2 regions of the Psychrobacter sp. P2G3 genome follow, and region 1 is predicted to be linked to the other one. Evidence: predicted binding sites of a transcription regulator. Region 1 holds the regulator's gene; the other holds the start of a gene.
What was found. The regulator PhoB, encoded in region 1, activates phosphate uptake and scavenging genes when phosphate is short. The targets are predictions, from matches to a motif close to TGTCATNAANCTGTCATAA.

Region 1 (16,848 bases):
CCTAATCAGATGTTATTCAACACAAAATAAATAATACAAGGCACAAAGGATGAATAGGCTAACGCAGTACGGTTTAAAACCTCTCTTAGCAGTTGTATTCTCAGTGATGATGATACAGCCGGTGATGGCTGCCAGCCCTATTAGTAGTGGAAATAAGCTGGCGCTGGATGCAAAAAAACAGATCGGAGTGACAGTTAGCTATGATCCTGCCTATCGTCAAATGGACTTTCCACGCGGCGATGTGCCAATGGATACGGGCATAAGTACCGATGTAATTGTGCGCGCTTATCGTTTACAAAATATAGATTTACAGCAGCTAGTTAATCACGACATGAAGTCAAATTGGTCGGAATATCCAAAGACTTGGGGTCTAAAATCACCAGATAAAAACATCGATCATCGCCGTGTGCCCAACCTTGAAGTGTTTTTTGAGCGTCATGGTAAATCACTATCTATCACTGATAAAGACAGTTTTTTGGCAGGAGATATTGTGACATGGCGACTACCAGACGGCAATTTGCCGCATATTGGTATCGTCTCAGATAAGAAGGCCGCCGATGGTACGCCGCTAATTATTCATAACATCGGAAGCGGTACTCAAGAAGAGAATATCCTTTTTGCTTATCCTATTACTAAGCACTTTCGTTATTAACGTAGACGATAACTTTAGTATGACGTTCTCGGAAAGCACAGTAAATCTATAAGAAAAATAAAACCCAGTCAATAGCAATAAATACTTGCTACTGACTGGGTTTTTTAGTGGTATTTTATTTGTCAGTATTGGCCATACCTAACAGCTGACCCATTTGTACCAAACTATTAGCCATCATGTTATCTTGCCAGTCAGCTTTTGCAGCTTTGGGCAATATGACAATAGCGGTTGAACCTAAATAAAAACGGCCAAGTTCATCGCCTTTTTCAAGTTTCATGTCATGATCAGCTTCTTGAATATCATCAGTACGCGTAATTTTGCCTGTCGCTACGGTCTCGATACCGGCGACAATCATCGCTCCAACCATTACAACTGCTGCTTTACCGTATGCCGTATCGAACATACAAACCAAGCGCTCATTGCGTGCAAACAAGTCAGGAATATTGGCGGCAGTGGTAGTATTGACTGAAAACAGTGTGCCAGGCACATAGCGAGTTTTAGTCAAAGTGCCCGCAAATGGCATGTGTACGCGGTGATAGTTGCTAGGAGCTAGATAGACAGTGGCAAAGCTACCATCAGCGAAATAGCTGCCATCCTCACTATCAGCAAGTAGCTGTCCGATGTCGTAGTATCGACCCTTAGCCTGTAACATTTTGTGGTCTTCTATCTGACCGAGCTGGGAAATTATGCCATCAGCAGGGCTTGCGATGCCATGAATGGTAGTATCAACAGCACGAGCATCATCTTTGAGTTCACGAGTAAAAAAGTCATTAAAGCTTTCGTAAGCGTTGAGGCTCTGTCGTTCATATTCATCCAGCTTTACGTTATAAGCTTTGGCAAAGCTACGAATAAAGGCGCGTTTAACTATAGGATGACGACTGGCGGCTAAACGTCCGGCCACTTTGCTGATCTTTTGCTGCGGTACAAACTGCTGGATAGTGGTAAATAAAGTCATAACGGGTTACCAGAATAATAATTAAGATGAGAAGATAGAGCTGGAAAATAATAAGAAGTGTTTGTATTTTATCATGGTCAGCACTCAATCGTATGACCATAATTGTTTAAGGAGGTAATCTATGAAAGCACTTATTCAGCGGGTAAATCGTGCTAGTGTTACAGTTGATGAATGTTGTATAGGCTCAATTGAGCACGGAATACTGGCATATATTGGCTTAGGGCATGACGATAACTTGCAGAATGCAAAGCGGATGATCGATAAAATCCTGACTTATCGTATTTTTGATAATCATTATGATCCAGCTAAGTATGGCAAGCTAGATTTAAACGTGCAGCAGGTAGGGGGCGGGTTGTTGTTGGTACCGCAGTTTACTTTGATGGCGAAGACAGACAAAGGCCGTCGCCCTGATTTTGGCGGCGCGATGGCGCCTGATGCAGCACAAGTACTGTTTGAGCAATTAGTCGCTTATGCTAAGACCCAACACCTTGATGTTGCAACTGGTCAGTTTGCTGCTGATATGCAGGTTGAAAGTATCAATGATGGGCCGCTGAACTTTTTATTAGAGGTGATGTGAATCACCAAAAATGGTTTAGATTCTAATTGTCATTAAACTGTCATAATTAATCCGTTTAATAAGCAGACATTAGTGAATGTTTATCGCCTTTTTTGCACCCTGAATTTTCCGTACCATATAGCTTTTACCAATGCTTAATAATAAGGTTGTCGTATGTATAATGAGCAGATTTTGATTGTCGAAGATGAACCAGCGATTCGTGAGATGGTTGTGATGACATTGGAGATGGCCGGATTTGATAGTTTGCAGGCAGCTGATGTCTCAGAAGCGCATCAACAAGTGGTGGATCATCGTCCTGCGCTGATCTTATTAGACTGGATGTTACCCGGAGATAAAAGCGGCATTGATTTTTGTCGCATGCTCAAAAGTGATGAATTGCTCGCTGAGATACCGGTCATTATGTTGACGGCCAAAAGTGAAGAGGATAGTAAGGTTCATGGCCTTGATGCTGGTGCTGATGACTATATGACCAAGCCCTTTTCAACACGTGAATTAATCTCAAGAATTAAAGCGGTATTGCGTCGTAGTAGTGCGCTGAGTGCTGATAAGCCTATCGAAATAGGTAAACTGAGCCTAGACCCCAAAGGCCAACGCGTTACAGCTAATGATAAGATCGTTGATATCGGTCCAACAGAATATAGGCTGTTGGCGTTTTTTATGAGCCATCCAGAGCGTGCTTATACGCGGACACAATTGCTAGATCAGGTTTGGGGCGGTAATGTCTATATTGAAGATCGGACCATTGATGTACACATCAGGCGTTTACGTAAATTATTGAAGCCCCACGACTGCGATACTTTAATTCAAACCGTTCGTGGTACGGGTTATCGGTTCTCTAGTCTCATTGAAAAAGTATAACCATTTTAAAAAACGGTACGTGAATCATAACGCAGTAGATAGTCGTAAGGATAATGAATTATATGATAACGCCTACGGAAAACGAGCAACAAAGTAAGCAAGAAAAGGGAAAGCAAGAGCAAGTTGCTCAGCAAGAAGTGCTGGGTCAACTTAAGAAAATCAGAAGCTCACTACGGGCACTACAAGATGCAGTAATTTTGCTGAATGATGATGATAGTCTGGAGTGGTGGAATCAGGCCGCAGAGGATTTGCTATTATTGCAAGCAGCCGATCAGGGCAAGAGCATTTTTGACTTCATTACCGTACCTGAATTTCGTCAGTACTATCAGACGATGACGACACCTAACGATGGGGTTCATATGGCGTCATGGCGAGACCCTAAGCGTTATTTGAAATGTGAGCTCACGCCTTTTGGTGACGAGAAGTTATTGATTATTTATGATGTGACTCGCTTGCATCATTTAGAGGAGATGCGCCGCGATTTTGTGGCAAATGTCTCGCATGAGCTCAGAACACCACTAACAGTGCTCATGGGCTATCTCGAAAACTTTTCAGATCAGCCCGACATGCCATCGCAGTGGCGGCGCGGTTTTGAGCTGATGACCCAGCAGACTGCACGGATGAATAGAATTGTTAATGACTTATTGCTGCTCTCTCGAATCGAAATCGAAGAAACCCATGAGCTGAATTATATCGATATGACCAAGCTACTGACTCATATCTATGATGACGCGCAGGCCTATAACCAAGAATATAATCATAGCATTCACCTGCAGATAGACACCTATGATGGATTGTATGGGTCAGAGATGTACTTAAATAGTGCCTTATCTAACTTGGTGATTAACGCCATTAAGTACACGCCAAAAGGTGGCAATATAGCCATTAGCTGGACTAGAACCTCAGACGGCTGCCGCTTCGCCGTCGAAGATAATGGCATTGGTATAGCGCCGCAGCATATTACGCGCTTGACGGAGCGCTTCTATCGCATTGATAGTGGTCGCAGTCGTGCCACAGGCGGGACCGGGTTGGGACTAGCGATTGTGAAACACGTCTTGTATCAATATGATGCCAACTTGCAAATTGAGTCGATGGAAGGCAAAGGCTCGACTTTTAGTGCAGTATTCCCAGCTGCCCATGTTCGGTCAGCGCCTACGGACTGATACTACAGTCGATCTCTACCATGTGTAAGCAGCCGTTAGTATTGGCCAGTTTTACACACCTATGCGCGCTAATCTTTTTGCAAAAATGGGTAGGGGTTAACTGCGCTACCATTGATATAAATACCGTAATGCACATGTGGCGGTGTGCTTTTTGCATTGCCACTGTCGCCGACATAGCCAATGATATCGCCAGCATCAACCCAGTCATTAGGTGAGATGTCGGCATAATCTTCTAAATGCGCATAATAATGTCCTGCGCCGCCAGGACCTACGATGACGATTACTTTCCCACCTAAATTATTTTCACCAACTTTTCTGACGATACCTTGCGTCGTTGCCTGTATCGGCGTGCCTCGCGCTGCAAAAATATCAATACCTTCATGCGTACGGCCTTGGCTACGTGCAGCGCCCCATGTATCAGTTAGATGCTGTTCTGGTAGCGGACTGGGTAGGCTGTTTTCTGTGGGCAGTTCTTGTTGTAATAAGCTAAGTTGTTGCCATTTCGCTACTACAAACGACTGTGTTTGTTGGCTGATGCTCGGTAGTAGTTTGTCTAATACAAACAATAGCACCAATAAAACAGCAGCTCTAATTAATACGCTTAATGCACGGCGCAAAAACGTTGGCTTGGGTGGCTGTTGATTTAGATTCGCTGGCATCGACATCTCTTGGGTTTTATATTAAGTTTTTGCATTCATTTCAATTGATATTATAAGAGTCTCGCTCTATAACGTTTGTATCGCATTGTTATACCTAGCTGTTATATTTGGTTTTTAGCCCCATAAACATAACGTTTCTTTTCCTTTAAAATTCTGCGTAAAACATCACGTAGATAAAATACCATGTAAAAATAAATGCTGCTATATATGGCCAAATCTCTATGACTGACACTGCACTTATTATCGATACTGAAACCGATCAAGGTCGAGATCCACGACCTATCCAAGTTGCGACCATTAATGTGATGACTGGATTTGAGTGGATGAAATATTTTAATAGCGGTCGTCCTATATCACCAATCGTGATTAAAGTTCATGGCATTACTGATGATGATGTGGCTGGGCTTGAGCGTTTTGATTTGGAAGAGTTCGAGTTACCAACGTACCTGATTGGTCATAATGTACGTTTTGATTGGCGAGTAATTGGCAGCCCATCTGCCAAGCTTATATGTACCGTGCGGCTAGCGCGCGTGGCTTTTCCAGAATGGCGTTTTTATGGACAGTCCAAATGTATCGAGCAGTTATTGGGACAATCTGAGGCAGGCAGGATGACGGTCGCGGCTCATGATGCGCTAGGTGATGCACGCATGTGTTATTTGCTCTATCAAGCCTGCTGCGAGCGCTTAGAAATTGCGCCGACTGACTTTGCCGCGGCTCATGCTATTTCCAATAAAGCCAATCCTGTGAGTAAGATGCCGTTTGGGAAACATAAAGGCAAGCTGATTAAAGACGTGCCAATCAACTATGTGAAATGGATGCTGGGTAATATTCATAATATGCAGCCGTCGCTTTATTCTGCTTTGACTAAGCGGGTCAAGGCAGAAGCCGTAAAAAATCCAAAAGACTAAATAGACTTGCTTGAGCTTAATGGATTTAAAAAAAAGACTGAGATTATTTATTGTTGTTTATTTAGCCAATCAACTGCCATCTGCCATAACTCAGGGGCTTTAGCATTGGTGCGACTACTAAAATAGCGCATGTGTCCGATACTGCTTAGCCCCAAGTCTTTCGGATCAAAGAAGCGTTTTTCGACTGGCATTTTGGTAAATACGCGAATCATGTCATCCATATTTTTACTATTGGCAATTTCATCATCGCTAAAGCCGAGCCATAATGCAGGCATGCTCAGCTCATCATAAAAATGGGTGTGTACGCTTTTGCCAAAGGCTGTCTTGATATAACCTGCGCCATTACACCACTCGCGCCACTGCCTAGCTACGCCGCGCGGTAGCGGTTCGCCCATGCCGATTTTATCTGATGGGGTGTAGCCTAACGTCAAGTTAGTGAGTGGAATAAAGGCATCCATAAAGCCCATTGCCTTAAGTTTATAAGGCATATCCATGTTTTTGATACGGCCTGATGAACAAGCAACGTTGAATACGGACGCGATAGCCTTATAGTTTGGCATTAAACCCATTAGCTGACCGCCCGCGCTGTGACCAATTAAGTGATGAGTAGCATCGGTAAACTCATCTTGCAGGGCATCAAGTACGGCTGGCATATCGTGACGTCCCCAACTGATAAGAGATGCATCGCACTTAGCCAAATCGGTTGTAAGCGATTCGCCGATACCTTCATTATCAAAGGTCAGTACCCCAAAGCCATGCTCTGCTAAAAAGTTAGCGAAATTATGGTAAAACTGGCGTTTAATACCAGTAGCTGGCGCTATCATGACCGCTGTTTTTAATGCTTGTTTAGGACGATAAACAGTGGCTGCTAGCGCTCGATTACGATCAGTCATTATGGTCAGTGAATAAGTATCAATATTAGTATTGGGCTGATCGTTCGTTGCAGTATCAACATGAATAGCAGTAGTACTGTCTTGTTGATTTGAAGAGAATGGTACTTGGTTGTTGAGCATCGTTATACCTTAATGAACTTGTTATTTTATTAGTCAGTAGTAATTACTGATAAACAGTACGCTATTAGCGTGAGTTTACTCATCAGTACTTACAAAAAATTTGGCAATTGCGTCATAGTCATAAATCGTTGCTACTATTAGGTAGCATGGCTTATGTTAAGATAAATACTGACGAATAGGAATGAAACAAAAGATACTTAATAGTCTCATTGTTGGCCAGAGTTATTTTTTATCAAATATATATCCAGAAAACTGAAAATAGACGTGAACTTCATTTATGTTTATTATGCGTAATCAATATACCGCTAGCAACGCTCTGAACATAACGAAATAATGTAGAGAGATTTGAACTAAGGCATAAGCAGAATAATGATCTAAATCAATAAATCAGCAAAAATAATTTAACACAATAATCCACGTAGAATTTACGCAAAGTTAAGGGCATTATATGCAAATGAAAATTAACAACGACACTTATGAAGTACTAACCAGTCAAGATATTGCTCATATTGAAAAAGCAGTAGATAAATCAGCGTTAGCTATGCCATTGGTTGCCGTCTATTGTGGCTCACGTTTGGGCAATAGTGATGTCTATGAGCAAGCAGCACGCGATCTTGGTCGTGCTTTGGCAGACAATGGTATGGGCTTGGTTTATGGCGGCGCAAGCATCGGTCTTATGGGTGCAGTAGCTGACGAAGTTATAAAAGGCGGGGCGCAGGCTGTCGGTGTGATTCCGACCTTTATGCTTAAACATGAAATCGCTCATGAGCAGCTAACACGTCTGCATTTGACTGACACGATGCATACGCGCAAAACAGTTATGGCAGAGTACGCTGATGCTTTTATCACTTTACCGGGCGGACTTGGAACGCTGGAAGAGATAATGGAAATCGCCACATGGCGTCAACTATATCAACATGAAAAACCGATGATCATTCTTAATATCAATGGCTTCTATGATCGTATGATTGACCACCTAAAATATACTACTGAGCAAGGTTTTATGAAGCAGCAGGATCTCGATCGTTTGGTGGTTTGCAATACCATTAACGAAGCGATTGACTTGTTACAGACATTAGTAACGATAGACGATGCGGTTGATACAGAAAAAATGGCAGGAACCGAGAGCCAAGTTCTATAAAACTAACTGAGTAGAACGCTATAATATTAATAGCGATGCTATCAGTGATTATGATAAAAAATAAAAGGGAGCAGGTGACCAAAGACTGGTTATCTGCTCCCTTTTTTATGCCTTTCCCAAAGTTACAAGCTAATGATAAATACTATATTTTAACAGCGGACAAATCAGCTGAAGTTGCTTCACAAATACTACGATTAACGCCAGCCATTGCCTGTGGAAACCCACGTTCTTCGGCCAATATACGCGCAACCTTGTCAATCGCTAAGCTATCGTTGTGCAAAAGATAAGACCATTTATGGGCGTAGCGGCTACGATTTGCAGCTGTATCGTTATCTACTAAACCAAGCTCTGTCAGCTCATCAACAATCTGATCAGCAGCAATCAAAGTTGAGGATGCTTTGACATTCTCTGCGCGCGCATAGCGTATATTAGAATACAGACTTACATCAGCCACCCGCAGCGTGTCATCCTGCCCCGGAATTTGCTGCCCACCATATAAGGCATTACCGACCGTACGTGCGCTATGAAATGTCGGTACAAACTCAGCCACATATTCAATCGCTTGCTGGCTACGTGCTTGTAGCGGCGCTTTATCCCAACCATCTTCAATATAATGTACATATTGCTGCGGTAGCTTAGGCTGCGCGCTACCTTTATTAGAGGCGACTAAACCATCACTAAATAAGGTAATCGCTTTACTCATACCGTGAATCTGAAAGTAGCCACCCGGATAGGGGGTGAGCTGCGCCATACCTTCTGGCGTACCGCGACTACCATAGATAATAATCTCTGGTATCTGTCCGCCAGCATCATCCCAGTGCGTAATATAAGAGGACTTAAACTCAACCATACGCGTGACTTTGACACCGACCATATCGTCGATAACGCCGGTACGAAAGCCGCAAGCATTAACTAGATAATCAACTTCGATAGACTCGGTTTGCGGCTCGCTCGCTTGTTGGTAGTCAATACGCCACTTAGTGACATGGTGATCAGCGTTCGAACAATTCTCGCAATCTACAGGCATTACTTGCTTGATTTGGGTATCCGTAAACACATGCGCATGGTCATATTCTGCTAACGCTAGCTGTGCAGAGGCCGCTAAACGAAAAATATTCCAACCGTATTCTTGTACGACAATCAGCGGAAATTTGACTTTGTTTAAGTCCAAATACTTGGCAACCGGTATCATCCATTCATCGACCGTACTAGGCACTGCGACTTGCTCACGTTCAGACAGCTCTAGCACTTGCTCGTGACTATAGAGCTGATAGTAATTTTCAGGCTCGCCCAATACTTTATTATTCGCATCTTTTGCAATAAGCTCACGATAAGCGTCCGTTAAAATATCAAGTCGCGGTAGCAAATCTTCGGGCAACCCTTCATCGCGAGTCGGCACTGCAAATACCGTTGGACGTACATCAATCGTATAAGGATAAAGGCGCAAGATGTCGATACATTGTTTGAGAAGTGCGACGCAGTCTTCATCAGGGATTTCACGATACAGATTGCCACCAGCATGCAAATGACACATTGGCGGCCCATCGATAAGCGATTTTTTCTTTTCAAATAAGTAAGTCTCAAGCCCTAAAGCGGCTAGGCGAATAGCAATAGTTGCTCCTGCTGTACCGCCGCCCAGAATACCAACGCGTTTAGTAGCTTCGGTATTCTTTAGCGTATAAGATAAAGCATCGTGCTGGACGGATTGTGATTGATCTTTGATAAAAGATTGGGTCATTGTCGTTGTCATATCCTTGATAGCATTAGCATAAGGTCATGCTCGGCGTATTCGTTGAGTGTCTTTTTATATATTTTGTTAAATGCGTTATTTGTATTGATATGCGTGCAGATACCAACAAGTTCAACGTCTATATTGAATCGTGATAGTCATACTTTTAATTATTTATGAGTATTGGTATTTCATGACGTTATTTTACGAAAATCTATAACCAACATGATGGCAAATAAGTAAGTAGATGCATTAGTTTTGTCAACGAATAGCTGTGATTAGCATTGGGTGGACAAGTAATGAATAAGCAAGTATTAGATAGATAAGATTCACTAGATGTGAGAGTAAAATCAAAATTAATTTTGATGATAGTTAACATTGATTCTTAGAGTAAGAAACAGACTAGTTTAATGAATTTGTAAAAATTACGCGCTTTTGTAAACTTATATTTTGATAGAAACGACTTTTTCAAAGCATATGCTATATTAAAATGCTTGAAGTCAAGTTTGAGTGTATTGATAAATCAGAGCTTAGATTACAAGTAAAAATATGCATAAAAATTTAAACTAACAAAATTTTGTTCTTAATTACAAGGAAGTTATTATGAAACGTATTCTTATGTTATCTGCATTAACGGGTGTTTTAACGCTTACCGGTTGTTCTACATTAAACAACGTGTTTGGTAATGACAAATCAGGTATGCATGATGTTAAAGCAACTAGCAATAACACAGCGCCAGTGGCTAGTAAAAATGGCGTGTTAGTTGATGCGACCAATCACATGACTTTATATACCTTTGATAAAGATTCAATGAATAAATCAGAATGTGGTGCCGCTTGTTTAGTCGCTTGGCCTGCATTTATGGCACCTAACAACGCTAAAGCTTCTGGTCAGTTTGCTGCATTCCAACGAGAAGATGGCAAGTACCAGTGGGCAATGAATGGTAAGCCATTATATTTCTACGCCAATGATACAAAAGTTGGTGACAAAGATGGTGATAACAAGCTTGGCGTTTGGCATGTTGTTCCAGCCAAATAAAGTATAAAACTACAATATTAATAATAAAAAAGCAGCCATTATAATGGCTGCTTTTTTATAGAACGCTTGGCGAGAATATTCGTAAGCCAAGGTTAGTGAGGAGAAATTAGCTTTATTTTGCTTTGTTCTCTACCAGTTCGCTATCTATTTGGATAGGGACATTAATAGAGATACCTTCAGTGAACGTAGTCGTACCATAGGCAGCACAATCGATATTTCTGATAGCACGAAAATCAATGACTTAGCCTATATGCTGCTTGCATCAAACACTAAAAACCGTTAAAATCGCGGTTTGATTTTCCCGCTGGGGAAGGCTAGGTGAGCAGAGGTGTGGTGTTGGGTGCTGGAATAAGCCAGTGACGCAGTTGCCAGACTTGCAGATGTCCTTAGTGCCTCAGTTACGTATGCTCAGTGTTGCAAGAACTTTGACCCATCGTCAATAATACTGTGTATACATCGGACATAGAGAGTTTATTATGCGTAAAGATATCCATCCTAATTACCAAGAAGTTTTATTCCATGATACTAACGCTGACGTGTTTTTCTTAACTCGTTCAACGGCTAAGACTAAAGCTACTCGTGAATACGAAGGTAAAGAATACCCATACTACCCACTTGATATTTCAAGTGCGTCGCATCCGTTCTATACTGGCGAGCAGCGTAAAACTTCTACTGAAGGCCGTGTTGCAAGCTTCAACAAACGCTTTGGTGCGTTTGGTGGCCGTAACAAGAAAGCTGCTGATTCTGCTGAATAATTTACGCTTATTGCGTAAACTTATTTTGCTAAGTAATAAAAAACCGCTGATAATTCAGCGGTTTTTTTTGCATTTTTTTAAGCGTTTTTAAGTGGTTTATCGTTTAGAGGCTTTTAATTGCTATGCCCATCAAGCTGAGATTCAAGCAGTTGAGCAATCAGTTCTGCCAATTGCTGTGCCCAAAAGCCATAAGTTAAGCTGCTTGGGTGAAAGCCATCGCTAGCAAACATAGCGGCGCTATCGATAGGGGTACCATGGGCATGCTTTTCTGCCATTAGCGTAAAGTTTGCTGCCATATAATGTACACCGTTATGCTCAGCACAAACGCCTTCTAATACTTGATCAAGCCTTGTGGCTTTCGCACCAATAAAGTTATTAAGCGGAGAAGGTAGTGCTGGCATCTGCGCCATCGGTGGTAGACTTGAAAATATAAGCTCTCGTACACCAAATTTACGCTGAGCAACGGCAATAATGTGCTCAAGCTGCTGTTGCCACTTTACTGCAGAGACATTGGATGTAGTGTCATTAACGCCGACACTCAGAACCATAATATCAACTGGCTGGTAGGGAGTAGGTAGGACATACAGTCGACGTAAAATATCGAAACTGGTATGTCCAGTCGTAGCCTGTAATGACCAGCTAAGCGTATCAAACTGAGTGTGAGTGACTAATTTTTGCTGTAAAGCAGGTATCAACTTGCCAGCAAGCGCTTCTTGCTGCGTCAAACTACCGACACCAGCTGCTGCGGAGTCACCTACAATCATTAGGCTCAGCGTTTTCGTAGTCTCACTTGCTACCATCTCAGTAGAGTCGCGTAATTGAATATGACCGTGTCTTTCGCCTTCTGGTTCAGGAAGGCGCACGGTATCGCGTTTGACTTTGCGACCTTGATATAAGTAAATAGGGGCGAGCAATACATCCTTGGCAATGGCTGACATTTTAAGAGGAGCTACCATCCTGCACGCTCCCGTATACTAGTGAGACTGTCTTCTATGAGTAGTTTACCATCGACATATACATCACGTAGTAGACTGTCAGTATCAGCATTTAAATCATCAGTTTTTATGGTTTTTATCTGTCCGTTATCATCTTTTATCAGTGCTAAGCGGCCTTTTTTAGAGCGTTTAGAATGGCTAGTCACCGGATCTTTATAGATGTCTTTCCAAACCCCATCGATACAAATGGCGCTGGCCTTCATCGCCCAGTTCATCGTATCGCGATTGACTTGCTGCAAAAGGCCACCACCCATACCAAAGGTAATATTCTCCGCGCTAAAGCCAGCTTTCATCACTACATCAATGATCTTACTTAAGCTTTGCGGGCTAATGCCATCACCTTGAATGATACGTACGTAATCAGGCAAGACTTTATAGCCTTTACTGTTAAGAGTCGTACCAAACTTTACTGCCAAACGTTCTAACGCCTCACGTACGACTTTGGTTGGCTCGCCACTGTCTGGTCGAATAACCAAGGTGCCACCCATATTTTTGACATCGTCTTTTAACGCATCGCCCCAAATATTATCAATGGCATTCCATAAGTCATAGCTATCAGAGACCACTGAAAAGGCTTTATCTTCACCACCAAACTGTTTAATCATATTGGCAAAAGCAGCAGTCTCCCCATCGCGACCCCATGCGGTCATGGTGCTGTGTTCAGCGGCAGGAATAGAGAACGCTGGCATATCATTGCCCATTTGATACCAACGACTAGCAGCAACCAAAGCGGCCATAGAGTCAGTACCAGCGAAATTAACCAAATGCGCTAAGCTACCGAGCGCTACTGATTCATGACTAGAAGCGCCACGTGAGCCAAAATCATGCAAACGGAAAATGAGTGATTCTGAATTATCAGCAGACTTTTCTAACGCACGGCGGATAATACCCTTGCAATAATGTGACACACTAGCGACAGTGGAGGGATACCAGATGGCGCGCAGCAGGGCAGTTTCGATATAGCTTGGTAACCAATAAAAATCAGGATCAGTATTGGTAATTTGGCAAACGACATTAGATACAGGCACGATGCTGCCTTCAGGCATAGCCTCGATACGTAGAGGCAAATAACCGCCATGCTTATCGACCAAACGCTCCCAGCCAGCACGATTAAACGTCAGACCGTGAGCATGGATTACTGTTTCAGCTTCATCGATATCTTGATGAGTAATAGGAGTACTTAAGTACTCTTTAATAAAAGCTTGTAAGCCGAAAAATACCACATCATAGTCGCCACCACGGGCTTCGATGTAACTGGACAGATACTCACTGCCAGCTGGGTATTGCACCCAATGTGAGGTCTTATAACTGTCACTATTAAGAATGAGATTATTCAAATTGCTGGTATACATCACAGAACTCCTCTGCTTTTAGATGTCACAGCTGCTTTTTTGAATGACAGTTGCGACGGTTAGACCCTTGCCGTCTATCGGCTTGGGCGGTGAAACTAATATATATAGAATCTATAAAATAGAAGTTCACTAAAGGGAATTAATAAATTATATAGACTCTTATTGGTTAAGGATTTATAGATAATGAACTAAGTGGTCAAATGAAGAAGCTATTACAATCCAACCATCTTGGTGATAATCGCATAATGGTCTTCAAACATCATAGTGGCATCAAGCTCAGCTAGTGGTAACCAAAAAGCTTGAGCAGCATCGTCGCCACCTTTTACTTTTGGCAAGCCTTTTGCGTCATTCTTTAGTTGAAAATAAAATGCTTGGGTAAGCGTGCGTCCGCGTGCGGAGCGGTAAGGATCATCGAAAGTATGTTGACTATGACAAGAGCCGCGCAGTACGGGCTCAGGGACTTTTAGCCGAGTCTCTTCACGTAGCTCACGGATGCAGGCATCAAATAAGGTTTCTTTTGGATTAAGGAACCCGCCTGGCAATGCCCAAAGTCCTCGTCCTGGCATGCTACGACGCTCTACCAACAAGATATGTCCCGACTGTACAACCAACGCATCAGCAGTCATAAATGTCGGTGAATAAGGCGCAGATTCCCATTGTTTTTTATACTTATCAATAAAGCCTGCTTCCTCATGCAATTGCTGATAATGGCTCGTCTTTTTAAATTCGTTCAAGACTTTTCGAGTGGACTCAGGCGTGCGCTCAGGGGTAGGCGATGCACCCATTAGGTAGCTGTCGCGAATGGGTGTGGCAGATAAGTTATGATAATTTGGCACAGAAACCGATGCCCAGTTAGGAAATAACGATAAGTAATAAGAAGAGCTGTCTTTAGAGTGACCGATAAGACCGATATCAGCATTTAAGTCACCGGTGACAGATTTTACGCCTGCTTGAACATATTGTAGCCAGCGCGTGTCATTATAAAGTGCATCATCTAAGCCTACGCAATGAATGCGTGCTGCCTCATCCGCTGAATAAGCGCCTTGAATCATAGCTGCACGCTCAGCGACACTGAACGGATTGCGCAAACTACGCGGCAAATTGGCCGAACCGATTAGCATGATTACTTCATCAGCACGTTTTAGTGCTTCGTCAATGACAGCTTTATGCCCACGGTGGAACGGTTGAAAGCGACCAATAAATACCAGATAGCGGTAGTGTTTACTCTCTTGCTTATCTGAACTTTGCTCTGATAATTCACTCATAGACGCCGATTTCCTACTACTTATTTTTTTGGTTGAAAACAATTTAATGACGCCAATACTGACACAGCACAGGAGTTGCTGACAAGTGCAAAGATGTTTAGCGGTGTGTAATTACTGATGTCAGCGTATTTTAGTGCTTGTTTTTTAACGTAACAATTTTATTTTGAACTGAAAACTTATTTTTAACTTAATACAAGGGGCTGTCCTAGATAAGTAAAATAATCTAGGATAGTCATATGAGAAAGAGTAGATTAAGTTGGTACAAACAAACTAAGCTTATCGAACTATTTGTTGCCGGTTCTACCGCAAGAACAGCAGCAAGCTTAGTGGGTGTTAATAAAACAACAGCCAGCTATTACTTTCACAGGCTAAGACTACTGATTTATGAAAATAGTCAGGAACCTGGCCTTCTAGAAGGCGAAATAGAAGTTGATGAGAGCTACTTTGGCGGCAGACGCAAAGGCAAACGTGGTCGCGGTGCTGGTAACAAAGTTCCTGTTTTTGGACTGCTTAAGCGCAATGGTAGCGTCTATGCTTGTATCATCCCTAATGCCAGAGCTGATACCTTAATCCCTATTATAAGAGAGAAAGTAAAGCCTGATAGTATCGTTTACACAGACTCCTTTAGAAGTTACAACGCACTTGATGTCAGTGAGTTTACCCATTACCGCATTAACCATTCAAAAGAGTTTGTACAAGACAGTAATCATATTAACGGAATAGAGAACTTTTGGAGTCAAGCAAAGCGTCATATGCGTAAATATAATGGCATCCCAAAAGAGCATTTCCATCTGTTTTTAAAGGAATGTGAGTGGCGTTTTAACTACAGTGATCCGAAACGTCAATTACGTCAGCTAAAACAATGGGTTAAAAAGGAACTGAACTAGTTATCTAGGACAGCCCCTAATACAAAATAAAAAACCCTCCTAAAACATTAGAAGGGCTTTACTAAAAAGTTAATAGCTATAGAAAACTACAGTGAGCCAATTTTCTCTAAGCCTTGCTGTTCAATCACAGCGGTTAAGCCTTCGTCTTCTTCAATGCGTTTGATAAAGGCATCAAAATTTTTATAAGCAGACAAATCGATGTCAAACTTCTTCGCCCACGTCAGGGTGACGTAAAGATAGATATCAGCGGTCGTTTTAGTACCTGTTAGATAATCTTGTTTACCAAGCTGCTCATTGGGCAATCTTAGTAGATGAGCGATGTTCTCTTTTGCCTTATCTTTTAGCTTTTCTTGCGCTGACTCATCTTCGATAAAACCATCAGGACCAAATAACGGGGCAAATGCTTTATGCAGATCGGCATTTAAAAATGCTAGCCAATGCATAATCTGTGCTTGTCCGTCAGGCGATTTATCTGTACCAAAAATATTAGCATTAGGATAGTTGGCATCAACATAGACTTGGGTAGCAATGTTTTGGGTGACAATTGTCTCACCATCAACTATCGAAGGTACTGCGCCTTGCGGATTAATGCGCAAATATTCTTCTGATTTCACTGAATCGTGATCTAACAGCTCAAGCTCGTAATCGGTGCCTGTCCACTCAAGTGCTGTATGTGGCACGACTGCGCATGTGCCTGGTATCACATATAACTTCATAAAATACTCCTTTATGTATTTAGTTATAATTATTCATATCACTGTATTAACGATATCAACTTTAGCTAATCAACCAAGCTTATTCAGTTATCTTATGTGAAGTTAATTTGGATAGATGTAATAGATATATAGGTTTAATAGACATAAAATCATTTTGCATGCTTCTCAATCCATGCGACAACCGT
Region 2 (16,848 bases), 430 kb from region 1:
CTTGGGGCTGGCTGGAAAACCAACTGGCGGTGGCCTGTAAAGCAATGCCATTAGGTCATACCGCTGCGCAACGTTTGAACGAGCAATTGCGCCCGCAACTGGTCGCTGCCATTGATACTGCGCTGGCATTAACTGATGAGCAGTTAGGTCCGATTTTACCGGGGTTAGCACTCGGTAGTGCTCAACATGAAACCCAATATTCAAGATTATTTAGAAGCTGATCGTTTTTATTTTACGAGCGCTTTAATGCTATAACAGCTTCGATTTTATAACCGCTTTGACTAATATATAAGGAAAGATAGCCATGAAACATTGTTTAAGAATAGGTGTCGGTGGGCCAGTTGGTTCTGGCAAAACGGCCTTATTGCGTCAGTTATGTAGCGCCCTAAAAGACCACTATGACATTGCCGTGGTCACCAACGACATCTACACCCGTGAAGATGCTGATTTTTTACTTAAGCACGACGCCTTGCCTGCTGACCGTATTCTTGGTGTGGAAACGGGCGGCTGTCCGCATACGGCTATCCGCGAAGATGCTTCTATGAATCTAGCCGCAATCGATGACTTGCAAACGCGTCATCCTAACTTAGAGCTGGTGTTAGTAGAATCTGGTGGCGATAATTTAGCGGCTACTTTTAGCCCAGAGCTTTCTGATTTAACCCTGTACGTCATCGACGTCGCTGCTGGTGACAAAATCCCTCGTAAAGGCGGCCCGGGTATTACCAAATCAGACTTGCTAATTATCAATAAAATTGACATCGCTGAATATGTACACGCCTCCCTAGATGTGATGGAACGTGACTCCAAAAAAATGCGCGGTGAGCGTCCGTTTATATTCACCAACTTGTATGACGGTGTGGGCGTAGAAGAAATCATTAGCTTTATCTTAAAGCAGGGCATGTTACCTGAGCGTCGTCCTGGAAAGATAAGCGCTGATGCTTAAGAATAAGTGCTTAACTATTAATGCTTAACTGCCAGTGCTGATACGCCTTTATAGTACAAGCAAGATATAAAAAGTAGTTATATACCAGTTAACAATAAACAAAAAGAACAGAGGGAGAACACCATGAATAAAATGACTAAGTTGCCAGTGGCGAAGCTATTAATGACTATCGGGCTGATGCTGACGGCCACTTTAGCCATTGCCCACCCTGGCCATGGCGAGCACGTTAGCAATGGTTTTCTTAGCGGTTTACTGCATCCGATGATGGGTCTTGACCACTTATTAGCCATGGGTGCGATTGGTTTTTGGAGTATCCGCCAAAACACCACGATGAAACGTGGCACGCCTTTATTTGTCGTCGGTGGCATGATAACGGGCGCAGGCCTTGCTTGGGCAGGTGTCAGTTTGGCTGGGATAGAGACAGGCATCGCCATGTCAGTATTGCTAGTCGGTGTGTTAATCGCGACGCTTGCAAAACTGCCGACTGCTGTTGGCGGCACTTTGGTTGCGCTGTTTATGGTCGCCCACGGTTATGCTCACGGAACTGAGATGACCCAAGGTTCAAGCTTACTGCTTTATATGGCCGGCTTCGTTGTTGCAACCTTAGCCATTACCTTTGTTGGTCGCGGTCTAGGCACAGCGATGCTCAAAGCCGATAACCGTATTACTCGTGCATTAGGCGGCGTGGTTGCTATCATTGGTGGGGTATTGGCTGCTGGCTAATCGCTACTAGCTGATCTTCACTAGCTAGTCTCTACTAGTGCTGCAACCCAGTTATCATGATAAATCTAAAAAGCCGCACAGATTTCTTGCGGCTTTTTGAGTTTAATTTTATCGTCTTGTTCCACAACCAGCTTTTTATAGAACACGATAAAACTGTATCAAACTGAGACTTATATAAAAACACATATCAAATAGGGAATACCGATATGAACGACACTATTAATCACGCTATTAATGACACTATCATAAAAGTATCAAGAAACACGGACATTGCCCCACAAAACTTACTATCTACGCAAACCGTTGCTTTTTCGCATTACAACTATATTTCAGCGCAATTACCTGTCAATATTACCACCGGTGAATTAGTCGCGAATGATATAAAAGTGCAGGCAGCACAGTGCCTAAAAAATATCAAAACTATTGTAGAAAGCATCGATCATGACATGAATGATGTAATCAAAATTAATATATTTTTAAAAGATATCGCTGATATTAAAGAAATAGATACAATTTATCCCGCATTTTTTCAAGGCTATCTGCCGACACGGACGGTCATAGCAGTAGCAGCACTACCCATGGAAAATGCTCTAGTACAAATGGACGCTGTAATCTCAAACGGTGAAGGCACTTATCCGCAAGCACCCGTTGAGCTGGTAAAAGTGCCAAAAAACAACGAACAAGTACCAAAGGATTCAGTATCGCCGCATACGATCGCTTTTTCTCATTACAATAACATTTCAGCGCAACTGCCTGTAGATATTGAAACTGGTGAGCTGGTCGCTGGTGGTGTCAAAGAGCAAACGCAGCAATGTTTACAAAACATCGAAGCGATTTTAGAAAGTATCGACGTTCCTCTCCATGAAATTGTCAAAGTAAATATCTTTTTAAAAAATCTTGCCGATGTGGACACGGTAAATGATGTTTATAAAGAATTCTTTCCAGAGTCAACCAGTGATGGAAGCGCGGCCTATTTACCGGCCCTGACGATGGTTATAGCCTCAGATTTACAGTTGGATGCTTTGGTACAGATAGATGCTATCGTGTCTCATGGAAATGGCACGCCGCCACAAGCCACCGAAGATAAACATGGCATCACTATTAAGGCTAACAATACGGATAAAGCACCGAAGAACCCGCTATCAACACAAACGGTGGCGTTCTCTCATTACAATCACCTCTCAGGTCAATTACCTATCAATCCTGAAACGGATAAACTCATCGATGGTGATATAAAAGCGCAGACCAAACAGTGCTTAGAAAATATCAAAGCTATTGTAGAAAGTATCGACCATGTTATGGATGATGTGGTGAAAATGACTATCCAACTTACAGATATCACGGATATCGATGTGGTAAATGATATTTATAAGACCTTCTTCAATAGCGACTTGCCAGCTAGAACAGTGATTGGCGTCGCCGCTATTCCTATGGATGCTTTGATACAGATTGATACTGTCGTATCCAACGCCGAAGGTACGCCACTAGCATCATAATGGTAGCGAGTAGTACCATTATTATTTAGTAGACGTTGAACTTTCTTAATAAAAAAGTGCCAGTCATTTCAACGACTGGCACTTTTTTAGGTCTTCCTAATGATAGAAAGAGGGTTTACTTAAAAAAAATTGCTTAGGAAAACATATTACTGCTGATTTTATAGTCGGCAAGTAACACTGTATTTGCGATCGTTTACTGAGCTGATACTCAGGACGCCAACATTGGCTTTAGTCTGCCACTCGTAGCTAGCTTTAGAGCTTGATTCCTTAATATAACGAGCACCAGAACCTGATACCGCTTGTTTAAGATTAACTCTTTTATTGCGTAAGCCAAGCTTAGGCAGGGTCAAGCTTAAGTTGGCAACTTTACCGTTCGCTGAATAAGCGGCAGCCACTTTAGCGTTATCATTACAGGTAAAAGTTTGTACTTTTTGTGCTTGAGTGTTATTACCATTATTCATTGGTGCGTTAGTTGCGCATGCTGCTAATAACAAAATAATAGGAGTTACAGCCAGTAGTTTTTTCATAATATTCCTCAACGGTACTAATAATTCATCAGGGTAACAATGCGAGGCATATCTTACAACAAGCTGTGTCTATTTTGTCAGCCTTCGCCATTATTTGACGATTCAAAGTCAGTTATCGACATGGTGGCTGATGTTGTACTGACTTGACGTGCCGCTATTCTATCATTGGCTTCTTGCACGGCTTTTTCGACCAGCGCATAGTCCGAATGGCGTACATCTTGCCCACTAATATAGTTAATCACTAGCTCAGCGACGTTCTGTGCATGATCACCAATACGCTCAAGCGCACGCAATACCCACATGATATTAATGACCTTTGAGACGTGCCGCGAGTCCTCCATGATATAAGTCATCAAAGCGCGAATCGCCGATTGGTATTCATCATTGACCAAACCATCATTACGCATGACTTCAAACGCTTGCTCCGCATTGGACTGGCTAAAAGCTTCTAGCGCATTATGTAGCATGAGACGAACCTGATTGCTTAAATGTTGGACCTCAGCGTAACCATATGATGACTTGCCTTGTGCTGCAATCTTGTTTGCCATTTGGGCAATTTTGACCGCTTCATCGCCGATGCGCTCTAAATCAACCACACCTTTACTAATGGACATGACCAAGCGTAAATCACTGGCAGCTGGCTGGCGTTTGGCGACCAATAATAGGATATGCTCATCGAGCTCAACTTCCATCCGATTGATATCAAAATCCATATCGATGACTTCTTGCGCTAGCGTCTCATCTTTATCGATAAGCGCATGGATAGCCTTAGCGACTTGGTTGGCTGCGCTATCTCCCATGTATAAAAATAGGCGAATAGCTTCATCAAGATCTTGGTCAAAACTTTTAGAGATATGCTTGTCGCTTTGCATGAGAGGTATTCCCTGAATATTCATATTTTAGTTTAGTCAGTTCAACACAAAAGAAGGGCACTGGTAATGGTGTGCTGCTGGTATGAATTTTCCTCGCTTGCTGTGCGCTTTGCACTCCAGAGGCTTCGAAAACTTTATCTCAGCAGTACATATATCTTTTTAAAATGAATCGACTATAAAGAGAGAGATTTTTAACTTTAGTAAGTATTTTTAATTTGCTGAACTTTAATGCAAGGCTCAACGTTAGCCATAACGACCCGTAATGTAGTCTTCCGTCGCTTTTTGCACAGGCGTTGTAAATACTTGATCCGTCTCGCCCATCTCAATCATATCGCCTAAATACATATAGACCGTATAGTCTGACACTCGCGCCGCCTGTTGCATGTTATGCGTGACGATGGCGATGGTGTAGTCGTTTTTTAAGTCTTCAATCAGATCTTCAATCGCACCAGTTGAGAGTGGATCCAATGCGGAGGTTGGCTCATCGAGCAACAGTACTTCAGGTTTGGTAGCGACACTACGGGCGATACACAGTCGTTGCTGTTGTCCACCTGATAAAGACAAGCCTGACGCTTTTAGCTTGTCTTTCACTTCTGGCCACAATGCCGATTTTTTTAGCGCCCATTCCACGCGATTATCCAGCTCAGCTTTGCTTAACTTTTCATAGAGGCGCACACCAAAGGCGACATTGTCATAGATGGACATTGGGAACGGAGTTGGCTTCTGAAAGACCATACCGACTTGCGCGCGTAGCAGGTTTACATCGACGTCTTTGCCTAAGATGTTTTTGCCATCAAGGTTGATATTGCCTTCTGCACGCATACCTGGATATAAATCATACATACGATTAAAAGTACGTAGCAGGGTCGATTTTCCGCAACCTGACGGACCGATAAAGGCGGTGACTTTTTTATCAGGAATATCGATATTGATGTTTTTTAGTGCCTGAAAATCACCATAATAAAAGCTTAAATCACGAATCTGCATTTTGGCTGCAGGCATATTTTTAGGAATATCATGCAGTGTTTGCTTGTTTAAGTTTGACGCATCTGGCTGCTGCATTTGCGCTGCTGTCGACATCGGTCTATTTAATAGATTACCTTTTGGCGTATTAAAGTTACTAGTATTAGTTGTTGTACGGATTTTGCTTATGACGTTATTCATAATGTTATCCAACCTAGCTTAATGAATATAAATTTAAGTAAATGCTATATGTAAAGTGATTTGGCGGCAGGCTTTATTTACTCTGACTGCTATTTGGTTTGACCTCGACTGCCAATGAATCTTGCCAAGACATTTAATACCAATACCGAAGCAGTAATAAGCAATGCCGCCGCCCATGCGAGTGCATGCCAATTGTCATAAGGGCTCATTGCAAACTGATAAATAGTGTTAGGCAAGTTAGCAATTGGCTGGCTCATATCGGTACTAAAGTATTGGTTATTCAATGCCGTAAATAGTAACGGCGCCGTCTCACCGGTGATTCTGGCAAAGGCCAGTAATACACCAGTCGTCAGACCCGCTCGAGCCGCTTTAATAGTGACTTGCGTTACCATCTTCCACTTCGGTGTACCCAGTGCATAAGCAGCTTCACGAATGTTATTTGGCACTAAATTAAGCATGTTTTCAGTCGTACGCACGACTACAGGAATGACAATTAGTGCCAATGCCAGTGCGCCTGCCCAACCAGAAAAGCTTTGGCCTTTTACCATCAATGCATAAATAAAGAGACCAATGACAATCGATGGTGCAGAGAGCAAAATATCGTTTAAGAAGCGCGTCACTTTGCCAAGCATGCTGCCCTGAGAGAACTCAGATAAATAAATCCCTGTCATCAGGCCAATAGGCGCGCCGATAAACAATCCTGAAAACGCCAACATGACTGAACCGACAATGGCGTTGCGTAAACCGCCTGCACTCATAGGAGGTGGGGTGTCGGCGGTAAAAATAGGCATTTGCACTATACCTTGGAAACCTTCAACGAAGAGCGTAAATAAAATCCAAAACAACCAAAATAAGCCAAAAAACATCGCTGACATCGCGAAGCCTAAACCAAGCTTATTGGCCCAGCGCCGTTTGTTATAAAGGCGCTTGTTATAACGACCTTCAAAGTTGCTCTTAGCAGGTAACGCTGAATTCATAGCATCAGTAGGCATAACACTCATTTCCCATATTCTTATCAATACCAATAACCATCAAAATTTACCGAAGTAATCGAGCTACTATCGATTGCCTGCTTTATGATCCATGCGCATCAGCATGAGCTTAGCCAGTGACAGCACAATGAAAGTGATGACAAATAGGATTAAGCCTAAATGTAACAACGACGCCAGATGTAGCTCACTAGAGGCTTCTGCAAATTCATTGGCAAGGGCTGAGGTAATGGTAACCCCAGAAGTAAATAAACTTGGACTGATATTAAAGGCATTGCCGATAAGGAAGGTCACTGCCATGGTCTCGCCAAGGGCACGACCCAGTCCTAAGATGACGCCACCAACGACGCCAGCTTTGGTATAGGGCAAGATAATCTTAAACATGACTTCCCAAGTCGTCGCACCCATGCCGTAAGCCGATTCTTTAAGTAGGTCTGGCACGACGGAAAAGACATCACGCATGGTGGCCGCGATAAAAGGAATAATCATAATGGCAAGCACCAGTGAAGCGGTAAACATGCCCAGTCCCATTGGCGCACCCGTAAACAGCTTACCGATGATAGGCAGTGGACCGACGTGTTCAATAAACCACGGCTGAATGTGATCGCCAAAAAAGGGCGCAAATACAAACAAACCCCACATACCGTAAATGATAGAGGGGATACCTGCCAGCAGCTCAATAGCGATACCGAGGGGCTTTTTTAAGAAGTTTGGGCACATCTCAGTCAAAAATATCGCGATACCAAAGCTGACTGGCACAGCGATTAAAATAGCGATAAACGAAGTGACCAGCGTGCCATATATAGGCGCTAACGCACCGTACTCATTGGCGACCGTATCCCAGTTATTACTGGTATAAAAGCCGAGACCAAATGTTTGAATGCTCGGCCAAGCCCCAATGATTAGAGAGACTAAAATGCCGCCCAATGATAAGAGAACGAGGATGGCAAAAGCCTTGGTTGCATTGACGAATAGCGCGTCGTAACGTTTTTGTTTAGCCAGTTGGGACCTTAGGTCATTCATAAGTGTCTCAGCATTAAATAGGGTTAAATCAAAAGATTCAAAAAGATTAATCAGGTCTTATCACAGCAAACTAAATCTTATTAAGTAGCGCTATCGATATGCATTATCGGCTCTACTTATAAATTTACTGTGATAAAACCTCTTAAACAACTACCGGAGAATAATTGTTTAAGAGGGTAATTCGAGAATCATTACTGGTTTTTCAAAAACTATTGAGCTGGTTTGTAGACGGGTTGACCATCGCTGCCTTTGACTTCATTCCACTGCGCTTTAAAGAGCGCAACGGCGGTATCAGAGAAAGGAACATAATCAAGCGCCATGGCACTATCATCGCCTTGAGTGTAAGCCCAATCGAAGAAGTTCAACACGCCAGCCACTTGCTGCGGGTTCTCTGGCTGCTTATGCACTAAGATAAAGGTCGCTGCTGCGATTGGCCATGCCTGTTCAGTCTCAGAGTTGGTGATGACTTTATAAAAGCCTGCTTGCTGTGACCAGTCAATATCACCTGCCGCTGCAAAGGTCTCAGCAGATGGCTGCACGAAGTTGCCAGCCGCATTTTTCAATGCAGCATGTGACATATTGTTTTGCTTAGCGTAAGCGTACTCAACGTAGCCGATAGAGTTTTTCATACGATTGACGTAACTTGATACGCCCTCGTTACCTTTACCGCCAGCACCAGTGCTAGAGGTTGGCCACTTGACTGTTTTATCAACACCAACGCTGTCTTTCCAGTCAGTTGAAACCTTGGCCAGATAATCGGTAAAGTTAAAAGTCGTGCCTGAACCGTCCGAGCGGAACACGGTAGTAATAGCAGCGTCAGGAAGCGTTAAGTCCGGATTCATAGCTTTAATTGCTGGGTCATTCCAGTTGCTAATCTTACCCAGATAGATATCTGCTAACGTTGTGCCGTCCAATTTTAACTGGCCTGGCTCTATGCCATCGATGTTTACAATCGGTACTACGCCACCGATAACGGTCGGAAACTGAATAAGTCCTGCTGCATCCAACTCTTCAGGTGTCATCGGTGCATCAGAAGCGCCAAAGTCTACCGTTTTTGATTGAATTTGTTTGATGCCGCCTGAGGAGCCGATTGATTGGTAATTCACTTGACCACCAGTCGCGGCATTGTAGTCATAAGACCATTTGGCATAGATAGGTTGCGGGAACGAAGCGCCTGCACCGGTGATATTCATAGCGATGTTTTCAGCAGATTTAAAATCGGTTGCTGACGAGGAGGTTGTTTTGTTAGTTGTTTCTGTGCTGGTTACGGCGCTACTACTATCAGCAGCTGACTCTGCGGTGTCGGTTGATTTATTACAAGCTGTAAGTACTAAAGTGCAACTAACGGCGACTGCTAATAACGAATAACGCATGTAAGACTCCTAAAGTTTGACAACAGTGCAAAATGTACTTCCTTTGAGATGTGTCGTAGTTTGCCAAGCTTTGATGACAGTTTGATGACAATAGGAAATTTATCTTATTAACAGTGAAATTTTAGATTGGTCGTTATAAGTTAATGACTATATAAAATGACTATATAAAAGGTTGAATTAAGATGAAAAGTGAAATTAAGCCAGTTGGAATTTTAGTTCAGTAAGCGCAAATGAGAAAGAGGCAGATTTTCTTGAGCGTTAACATTTTTTTCCTATCTACTACAAAAAAACAATATCCTAAGCTGTGCCAAGCATATTAATGTATAGCTTGTTTTGAGCTTATTTTTCTATGTTAATTATGATGTTAGGCTGTATTTAATACCTGACAGTAGCTTGACAGTTGACCAAATAACGGATTATTTGAGTCGATTTTCATCGTATTGATAGGCTGATTTGTCTCCGTTGATAAGAGACTGTAAAGGAATAGGAAGCTGCCAATAAAAAGTTACTAAAGATTTATAAGCTAAGAACAACTAAGGAAAAATAACCTCAATACTTTTTAATATTTTAATAGTTAACAGAACGTTAATTAATATTGAATAGATGGATGAATAGCAATATCTCATCTGGAAACTATCATCATCCGCCAGCGAGAAGCCAGCATGTCTACTTTGACGTTAACGATTAATAAGCAGGATTATCAGCTTGATAATCTCGATTCGCGCACGACATTGCTCGATGTCTGCCGCCAACATTTACAAATCACTGGACCCAAAAAAGGCTGTGACCACGGTCAATGTGGTGCCTGTACCATCCTCATTAATGGCGAGCGCGTGAATTCATGTCTGACGCTAGCGGTCATGCACGATGGCGATGAGATTACGACGATTGAGGGGATTGGATTGCCTGAGTCGTTATCTGAGTTGCAGCAAGCCTTTAAAGATCATGATGCGTTTCAGTGTGGTTACTGTACCCCTGGGCAGATTTGTTCAGCGACGGCACTGATAGAAGAGGTCAAACAAAACTGGCCAAGCCACGTTACTATTGACCTGCAAAATCCTGATGGGCTGTTAGTACAAGAAATCGCTGAGCGTATGAGTGGCAACATTTGTCGCTGTTCCGCTTATCCCAATATTATTAAAGCCATCTCTCAAGTATTAGAGCGCCAAATAGCCGACAAATCTACAACGTCTGTAAGTAATTCAGTACAAGGCTCAGAAGTAACTGGTATTTGGTCGCCGCCGCCAAGTGAGGCGCAGCTAGGTAACAAGTCGTCGAATAATAAGACTGCCAATAGCACATCAGGAGGCCGCTCATGAAACGCTTTGAATATATTCGTGCCCTTGAACCGCAGCAAGCGGTTATGTTTGCTACTCCTAAAGAAGCCTCATTTATCGCAGGCGGTACCAACCTCTTAGATTTAATGAAGCTAGAGATTGAAACGCCAACTAAACTGGTTGATGTGACGCGCTTAGAATTACAGCAGATAGAAACGACTAATGACGGCGGACTGCGTATCGGTACGCTGGTCAGCAATAGTGATTTGGCTGCCCATCCTGATGTCATTGCAAATTATCCGGTATTGTCTCGTGCCATATTGGCAGGGGCGACTGGACAGCTACGTAACAAAGCCTCGACTGGTGGTAATTTCTTACAGCGTACGCGTTGCTACTACTTCTATCAGACGGACAGCGCCTGTAACAAGCGTAATCCGGGTTCAGGTTGCCCCGCTATCGGTGGTGAGAATCGCACTTTGGCGATTTTAGGTACGAGCGACGCTTGTATCGCTCAGCATCCATCCGATATGGCAGTAGCGATGCGTTTGCTCGATGCCACCATTGAAACGGTTAAAGCGGACGGTTCAACTCGCAAGATTGAGGTCAAAGATTTTTATTGTTTGCCAAAAGATACGCCGCATATCGAAAACGTTTTAGAGTCAGGCGAGCTTATTACTCATGTCATTTTGCCAGCGCCTATCAAAGGTATGCACACTTATGACAAAGTGCGTGACCGTGCCTCTTACGCGTTTGCTTTAGTCTCTTGTGCAGCGGTAATAGACGTTGATGATAGCGGTAATTTGGACACGGTTCGCTTAGCATTTGGCGGTATCGGTACTCAGCCATGGCGCAATGAGGCAGTCGAAGCATTATTGACTGACACCGATGGCAATGATGATGTTATTACGCAGGCGGCGGATTTATTATTAAAAGATGCCAAGGGTAGTGGTCAAAACGATTTCAAAATACCACTGACACGTCGCTTATTAAAACAAGTTATTCAGCGCGCATTAGCGGGCAAGGGAGCATAATCATGTCATTATTGGACTCAGTACTTCCAGCAGAATCGACCAAAAAAATGACCATGGATAAGCCTGTCGAAACCTTATTTGACAAAACGGCAAGCAAACTGGTTGGTAAACCCATTAATCGCGTTGATGGCTCATTAAAGGTCAGTGGTCAAGCGCCTTATTCAGCAGAGATTCATCTAGAAAACCAAGTGTATGGCGTCTTGGTTGGGGCAACCATTGCTAAGGGTGAAGTGGAGAATATTGACAGTAGCTCTGTAGAGGATATTCCCGGTATCATCAAAGTGGTGACCGATCCTAAGCATTTTTTACGTAATGCTCAGCAAGGCGGGGCAACAAAAGCACCTACTCAAGGTGTGAGTGAAGTGTTTTATCATGGTCAACCCATAGCTGTCGTGATTGCAGAAACTTTTGAGGCGGCAACAGAAGGCGCAAATGCTATCAAAGTGACCTATAAAGACGAAACTGACAAAGCCGCTGTCGACTTTACCAAAGAGCTGCCCAATGCTCATGATGTTAATGAACAAGAAGGCTCAGATAAAAATTCTGAACAGGGTGATCCGGAGCAAGGACTGGCTGATGCTGCGGTGACCGTTGATCGCCTCTATCATACCCCAAGCCAAAACAGCTCAGCTATGGAACCGCATGCGACATTGGCACATTGGGAAGATGATAAGCTCATTATGTACACCTCTAACCAGATGTTGGCGTCTTGCAAACAGCAAGTAATGGACGCTTTAGACTTAAAGAAAGATCAAGTGCAACTGATTGCTTATTATGTCGGTGGTGGTTTTGGCAGCAAACTGGGCATCGCTCCAGAGTCAATTGCAGCAGCGATTGCAGCAAAAGAGCTTGGTCGTCCAGTGCTGATTACTATGACTCGCCCACAAGTGATGGAAGCGACGGTAAGGCGTTCAAACACCCGTCAGCGTATCGCTATTGGCTGCGATGAAAACGGTCTTATCAATACCATGATTCACGATACGGTGACTAGCAATTTACCTGAAGAAGGGTTTTTTGAGCCGACGGCATTGTCTACCCAGTATTTATATCGTGGTGAGAACCGCCGAGTAAACTACCAACAAGTAGATATGAACCAAGTATTATCAGGCTCGATGCGTGCGCCGGGCGAGGCTGTTGGTATGATTGCAGTCGAATGTGCGATGGATGAGCTGGCCTCGCAGTTGGATATTGATCCTATTGAGCTGCGCCGCCGTAACGAACCTGAAAAAGACCCCAGTCAGGACATTCCGTTCTCATCGCGTAAGCTCCTTGCTTGTATGGAACAAGGCGCTGAGCAGTTCGGCTGGGATCAACGTAATGCCAAACCTGCCAGTCAGTTAGAGGGAGATTGGTGGATAGGCACAGGCATGGCAGCTTCTGCTCGTGGTAACCAATTACAGCCTTCTGAAGCACGTGCAACCTTGCAGATAGATAGCTCAAAAGCGCTTGGCGTAAAAGCCATTATCGAGACTGATATGACCGACATTGGTACCGGCTCTTATACGGTATTCTCCCAAGTCGCTGCGGATCTGTTAGGGCTGCCTATTGACCATATTGAGATGAAGTTAGGCGATAGTGATTTACCAGCTGCATCAGGTTCGGGTGGTAGTTGGGGTGCTGCTAGTTCAGGTAGTAGCGTTTATCTAGCCTGTGAGCAGTTGCGTGAGATGATTGCAGATAAGGTAGGTCTTTATCCTGATACCATCCAGTTAGATAACGGCCAAATCAAGCAAACAGGTGAGCATGATCCTAGCGTGACAGAAATTGCTCTCGAAGCTGCGCTCGAACTGGGTAAGGGAAAAGCTGCAGGTTTGGTTAAAAAAGTACCGGGCTTGACGGATAAGCTTTCTGGACTAACAGAAAAGGCAACGGACTTAGCAGATAAAGTGGCTGAAAAAACTGGCTTACCAATTTCAAAAGCTAAGACGGAAGAATATGATTTTAACAATTCTCAATCTTATGCCTTGGCAGATATCATCGCTAAATACGAAGATCAAAAAGTCAGTGCCAAAGGTCAAATCAAACCCGGTAAAAATGGTAAGAAATACCGCCAATCCTCGTATGGTGCCAACTTCGCTGAAGTTGCTGTACATAGAGTCACTGGTGAGATTCGCGTCAAACGTATGACTGGTGCATTCGCAGCAGGGCGTATCTTAAACCATAAAACGGCTACCTCGCAGTGCTATGGCGGTATGATATTTGGTATTGGTTCTGCTTTGATGGAGGAGGTAATCCATGACAAGCGTGACGGTCGCCTATGCAACCATGACCTTGCTGAATACCATGTCCCTGTCAATGCAGATGTACCGCAGCTCGATGTTATTTTGGTAGAAGAAGACGATCCCTATACCAATCCAATGCACATTAAAGGTATCGGCGAAACAGCAATTTCCGGTGCGGCTGCTGCCATTGCGAATGCTGTTTATAATGCAGTTGGCGTCAGAGTTTATGACTTTCCGATTACGCTTGATAAACTGCTCGCTGAGATGCCAGAGTAATTTTAAATACGAGTGTCGTTTTAATAGAAGTTTTTGCATTAAAGAAACCCGCTTAGTTAGCGGGTTTTTACAACCTAACTGTTTATAACATAAGCAAGTTATAACATAAGCAAAACAAGAGGCGTTATGAATCAAATCGCTGACATTCTTAAGCTGGCACGCGAGGCTCAGCAACAAAACGTTGATGCTGTACTGGCAACGGTGGTTCGTACTGAAGGTTCAGCATATCGCCGTGCTGGCGCGATGATGCTTATATGCGCAGATGGACACTCGGTCGGGATGATTAGTGGTGGCTGCCTTGAGCCGCATATTATCAAACGTGCCTTTTGGCTTACTCGTAATGGCGCTAACGTGCAAGTTTATCAAACGGGCGATGATATTGAATACACTGAAAATGGCGAAGCAAAGGAAGCTGCTAAAGAAGAGACGTCCAGAGACGATTTTTTAAATGTTGATTTCCATGATGAGCCAGATCTTGATTTAGACGAGTTGAATTTTGGCTTAGGATGTAATGGACGGGTACATGTTTTGTTTGAGCGCTTAACGACTGCGACGCCGTTGTTAGATACCATTAGTCAAGTTCGACACACTCAGCAGCCATTTACAATAGCAACATTAATTCGTTCTACTAATCGCCAAAATTCAAATCCTGAACTGCAAATCGGTATGCGCGTTAATTTAGATGATTATACCGAGTCAGGACAAATTATGACTATAGGCGCTAATGGCATTGGCACTAATAACAGCTTAAATCAAGCCGGGTCTGATGTTTCAAATACATTTATCAATACGGTTGAATATTTAGCACAGTATGAGCTTGGTGATAAAAATGCCGAATACGTCGTTGTGAAGAATGATGACCATGATGACAACGTTAATTTAGCGACAGAGTGGTTGATACAACGACTAGAGCCACAAATCCGGTTGTTGATTTGCGGGGCAGGCAATGATGTTATGCCGCTAGTCACGATGGCAAAATTGCAAGATTGGCATGTCACCGTCGTGGACAGTCGCGCGCAATATGCTACGCGTATGCGTTTTCCGCAAGCAGATGAAGTGATGACGCTAGGGTTAGAAGATACCGATACTCTACTCAAACTTAGCGATAATGCTGCCGTCGCTTTGATGTCGCATAGCCTTAGTCAAGATCGCGCTCGCCTTGCTGTATTACTAGCGCATGCCAATCATTATAAATACCTTGGACAATTAGGCCCGCGCTATCGTACCGAACGTTTAATTGAAGAAATTAGTGCTACTAACGTCAATCCTGCGAGTTTATCTGTTGGTATAAACAAATTACATTATCCTATCGGCTATAAGTTAGGTGGCGATGGCCCCGAAGCTTTAGCTCTGGGTATCATGGCGCAAATAAATGCGGTCATGCATAATCAAGCATCGCCAGCTAAATGTGTAGATTTAGCAAATAGCGATGTAGCTATGATGAGCCACGCATGATGACTCAAAACCATGCCACTATTATTTTGGCAAGTGGATTAAGCCAGCGTTTGGGTCAAGCGAAGCAACTCCTCAGCAAGGATGGTGAGCCATTAATCTGCTATATGACCAAGATTGCCTTAGTGACTCAGCCGCAAGCCATTATCATTGTTATTCCTGAAGATAATCCATTAATAGCCAGTGCGATTACCGAGTTAGCTACTCAGCATTCCATTATCCACACGGTTACGAACCCAACACCCGAAACAGGGATGGCGCATAGTTTATATTTAGGTATTGAGGCATTAGTTAATCTTGACGACAGTCTTATTAATCGTGTTTTGATAATGGGGATTGATCAAGTACTGCTAGATGAAGAGCATTTGCTAACCTTGCTGGCAGGCGCGCAGATAGTGGTTGCCAGTAGCTATAGTAGTTTGGGAAATTGGAGCAATGGGCAAGATTTAGATGAAACAACCGCTACTGAAACCTTTAAAAAAGATGTCGTTGGACTGCCTTTATCGATTGATTACGAGTTGCTAAAACGATGGCAAGTATCGTTAACAGGGGATAAAGGGTTACGTCACTTGATAAGGGGGCTGCCCGTTATCCAAATCAGTAGCGTTGATAACCATCAGCTCAGCTATGATATTGACACGCCTGAGCAACTCGCTCATGCTAGAGCACAGAGATGGCTGGATAGAGTCGATTTAATTTAAAAGTAATATAGTGCTACGGATATAAGTTTTTCGCAGTCTCTGTCTGCGTAGGCACAGCAAGCTAGAAAAACTTATATCCGTAGCACGTTATAGTAAGTGTAATTTCCGTATCTTGAACTAATTATAGTTGATCTAGCAATGATAAGAAAAACAGACCAAGAGCATGCTTGCATCGTTGAAATCTTTTTGCCTTCTAGTTTTTAACCTATTGTCCCACTACTATAAATAAAAAGAGTAAATCCTTATGATTACCATGGAAGAGTTGCAGTCAGCGATAAAGCTGCGCGTAGAAAAATATAACAATAACGACTTTTCCCTAAAACAAAGAGCAGTCGATACTTGCAAGCTACTGGACAGCCGCAATCAAATACTGGCGCAAGATATCAAATCACTTTTTGATGTGCCAAGACAAAATCTCTCTGCGATGGATGGCTATGCCATAGCGCAAGGCAGCGCGATATTGACAGACAGCACTATTGAAATCATTGGTGAGTCACAAGCGGGCAGTGCTTACACTGGCGAATTAGCAGCAGGACAAGGCGTACGAATTTTCACAGGCGCGGTCGTGCCAGATAGCTGTGATACCGTCATCATGCAAGAGAATACGAACTTTGCGGAAATAAAAGACACGCTGGATAAATCTCAACCTTATGCTATAACGCTCACACAAACCGCTCGAATCGATAGCAATATTCGTCGACAAGGCGAAGAGATAGAATCGGGAGAAGCGGTCTTAAAAGTAGGCAAACGTATTAATCCTGCTGACATTAGCTTACTTG

Region 2: a site for PhoB is predicted at 9,182-9,200, ahead of pstS (phosphate ABC transporter substrate-binding protein PstS). Genes of this name have one in related genera too.

What each region holds. Positions count from the first base shown of each region.
Region 1 covers NZ_CP012529.1:2,968,544-2,985,391, reverse strand. The annotation lists gene AK823_RS12200 (DUF1287 domain-containing protein) at 50-652, shown strand; gene asd (archaetidylserine decarboxylase) at 768-1,607, opposite strand; gene dtd (D-aminoacyl-tRNA deacylase) at 1,729-2,184, shown strand; gene phoB (phosphate regulon transcriptional regulator PhoB) at 2,338-3,042, shown strand; gene phoR (phosphate regulon sensor histidine kinase PhoR) at 3,105-4,205, shown strand; gene AK823_RS12175 (M23 family metallopeptidase) at 4,274-4,864, opposite strand; gene AK823_RS12170 (DUF3820 family protein) at 5,086-5,772, shown strand; gene AK823_RS12165 (alpha/beta fold hydrolase) at 5,820-6,665, opposite strand; gene AK823_RS12160 (TIGR00730 family Rossman fold protein) at 7,234-7,926, shown strand; gene AK823_RS12155 (FAD-dependent oxidoreductase) at 8,069-9,664, opposite strand; gene AK823_RS12150 (hypothetical protein) at 10,259-10,693, shown strand; gene AK823_RS12145 (type B 50S ribosomal protein L31) at 11,170-11,448, shown strand; gene AK823_RS12140 (SGNH/GDSL hydrolase family protein) at 11,562-12,404, opposite strand; gene AK823_RS12135 (nicotinate phosphoribosyltransferase) at 12,398-13,795, opposite strand; gene AK823_RS12130 (bifunctional nicotinamide-nucleotide adenylyltransferase/Nudix hydroxylase) at 14,008-15,060, opposite strand; gene AK823_RS12125 (IS1595 family transposase) at 15,297-15,947, shown strand; gene AK823_RS12120 (glutathione S-transferase) at 16,034-16,663, opposite strand; gene AK823_RS12115 (alpha/beta fold hydrolase) at 16,813-16,848, opposite strand, start outside.
Region 2 covers NZ_CP012529.1:2,538,739-2,555,586, reverse strand. The annotation lists gene AK823_RS10355 (urease accessory UreF family protein) at 1-221, shown strand, start outside; gene ureG (urease accessory protein UreG) at 305-943, shown strand; gene AK823_RS10345 (HupE/UreJ family protein) at 1,067-1,666, shown strand; gene AK823_RS10340 (RidA family protein) at 1,873-3,162, shown strand; gene AK823_RS10335 (MliC family protein) at 3,321-3,689, opposite strand; gene phoU (phosphate signaling complex protein PhoU) at 3,767-4,561, opposite strand; gene pstB (phosphate ABC transporter ATP-binding protein PstB) at 4,805-5,563, opposite strand; gene pstA (phosphate ABC transporter permease PstA) at 5,815-6,717, opposite strand; gene pstC (phosphate ABC transporter permease subunit PstC) at 6,784-7,737, opposite strand; gene pstS (phosphate ABC transporter substrate-binding protein PstS) at 7,947-9,110, opposite strand; gene AK823_RS10305 (2Fe-2S iron-sulfur cluster-binding protein) at 9,773-10,429, shown strand; gene AK823_RS10300 (xanthine dehydrogenase family protein subunit M) at 10,426-11,418, shown strand; gene AK823_RS10295 (xanthine dehydrogenase family protein molybdopterin-binding subunit) at 11,421-13,916, shown strand; gene AK823_RS10290 (XdhC/CoxI family protein) at 14,043-15,371, shown strand; gene AK823_RS10285 (nucleotidyltransferase family protein) at 15,368-16,069, shown strand; gene glp (gephyrin-like molybdotransferase Glp) at 16,314-16,848, shown strand, end outside.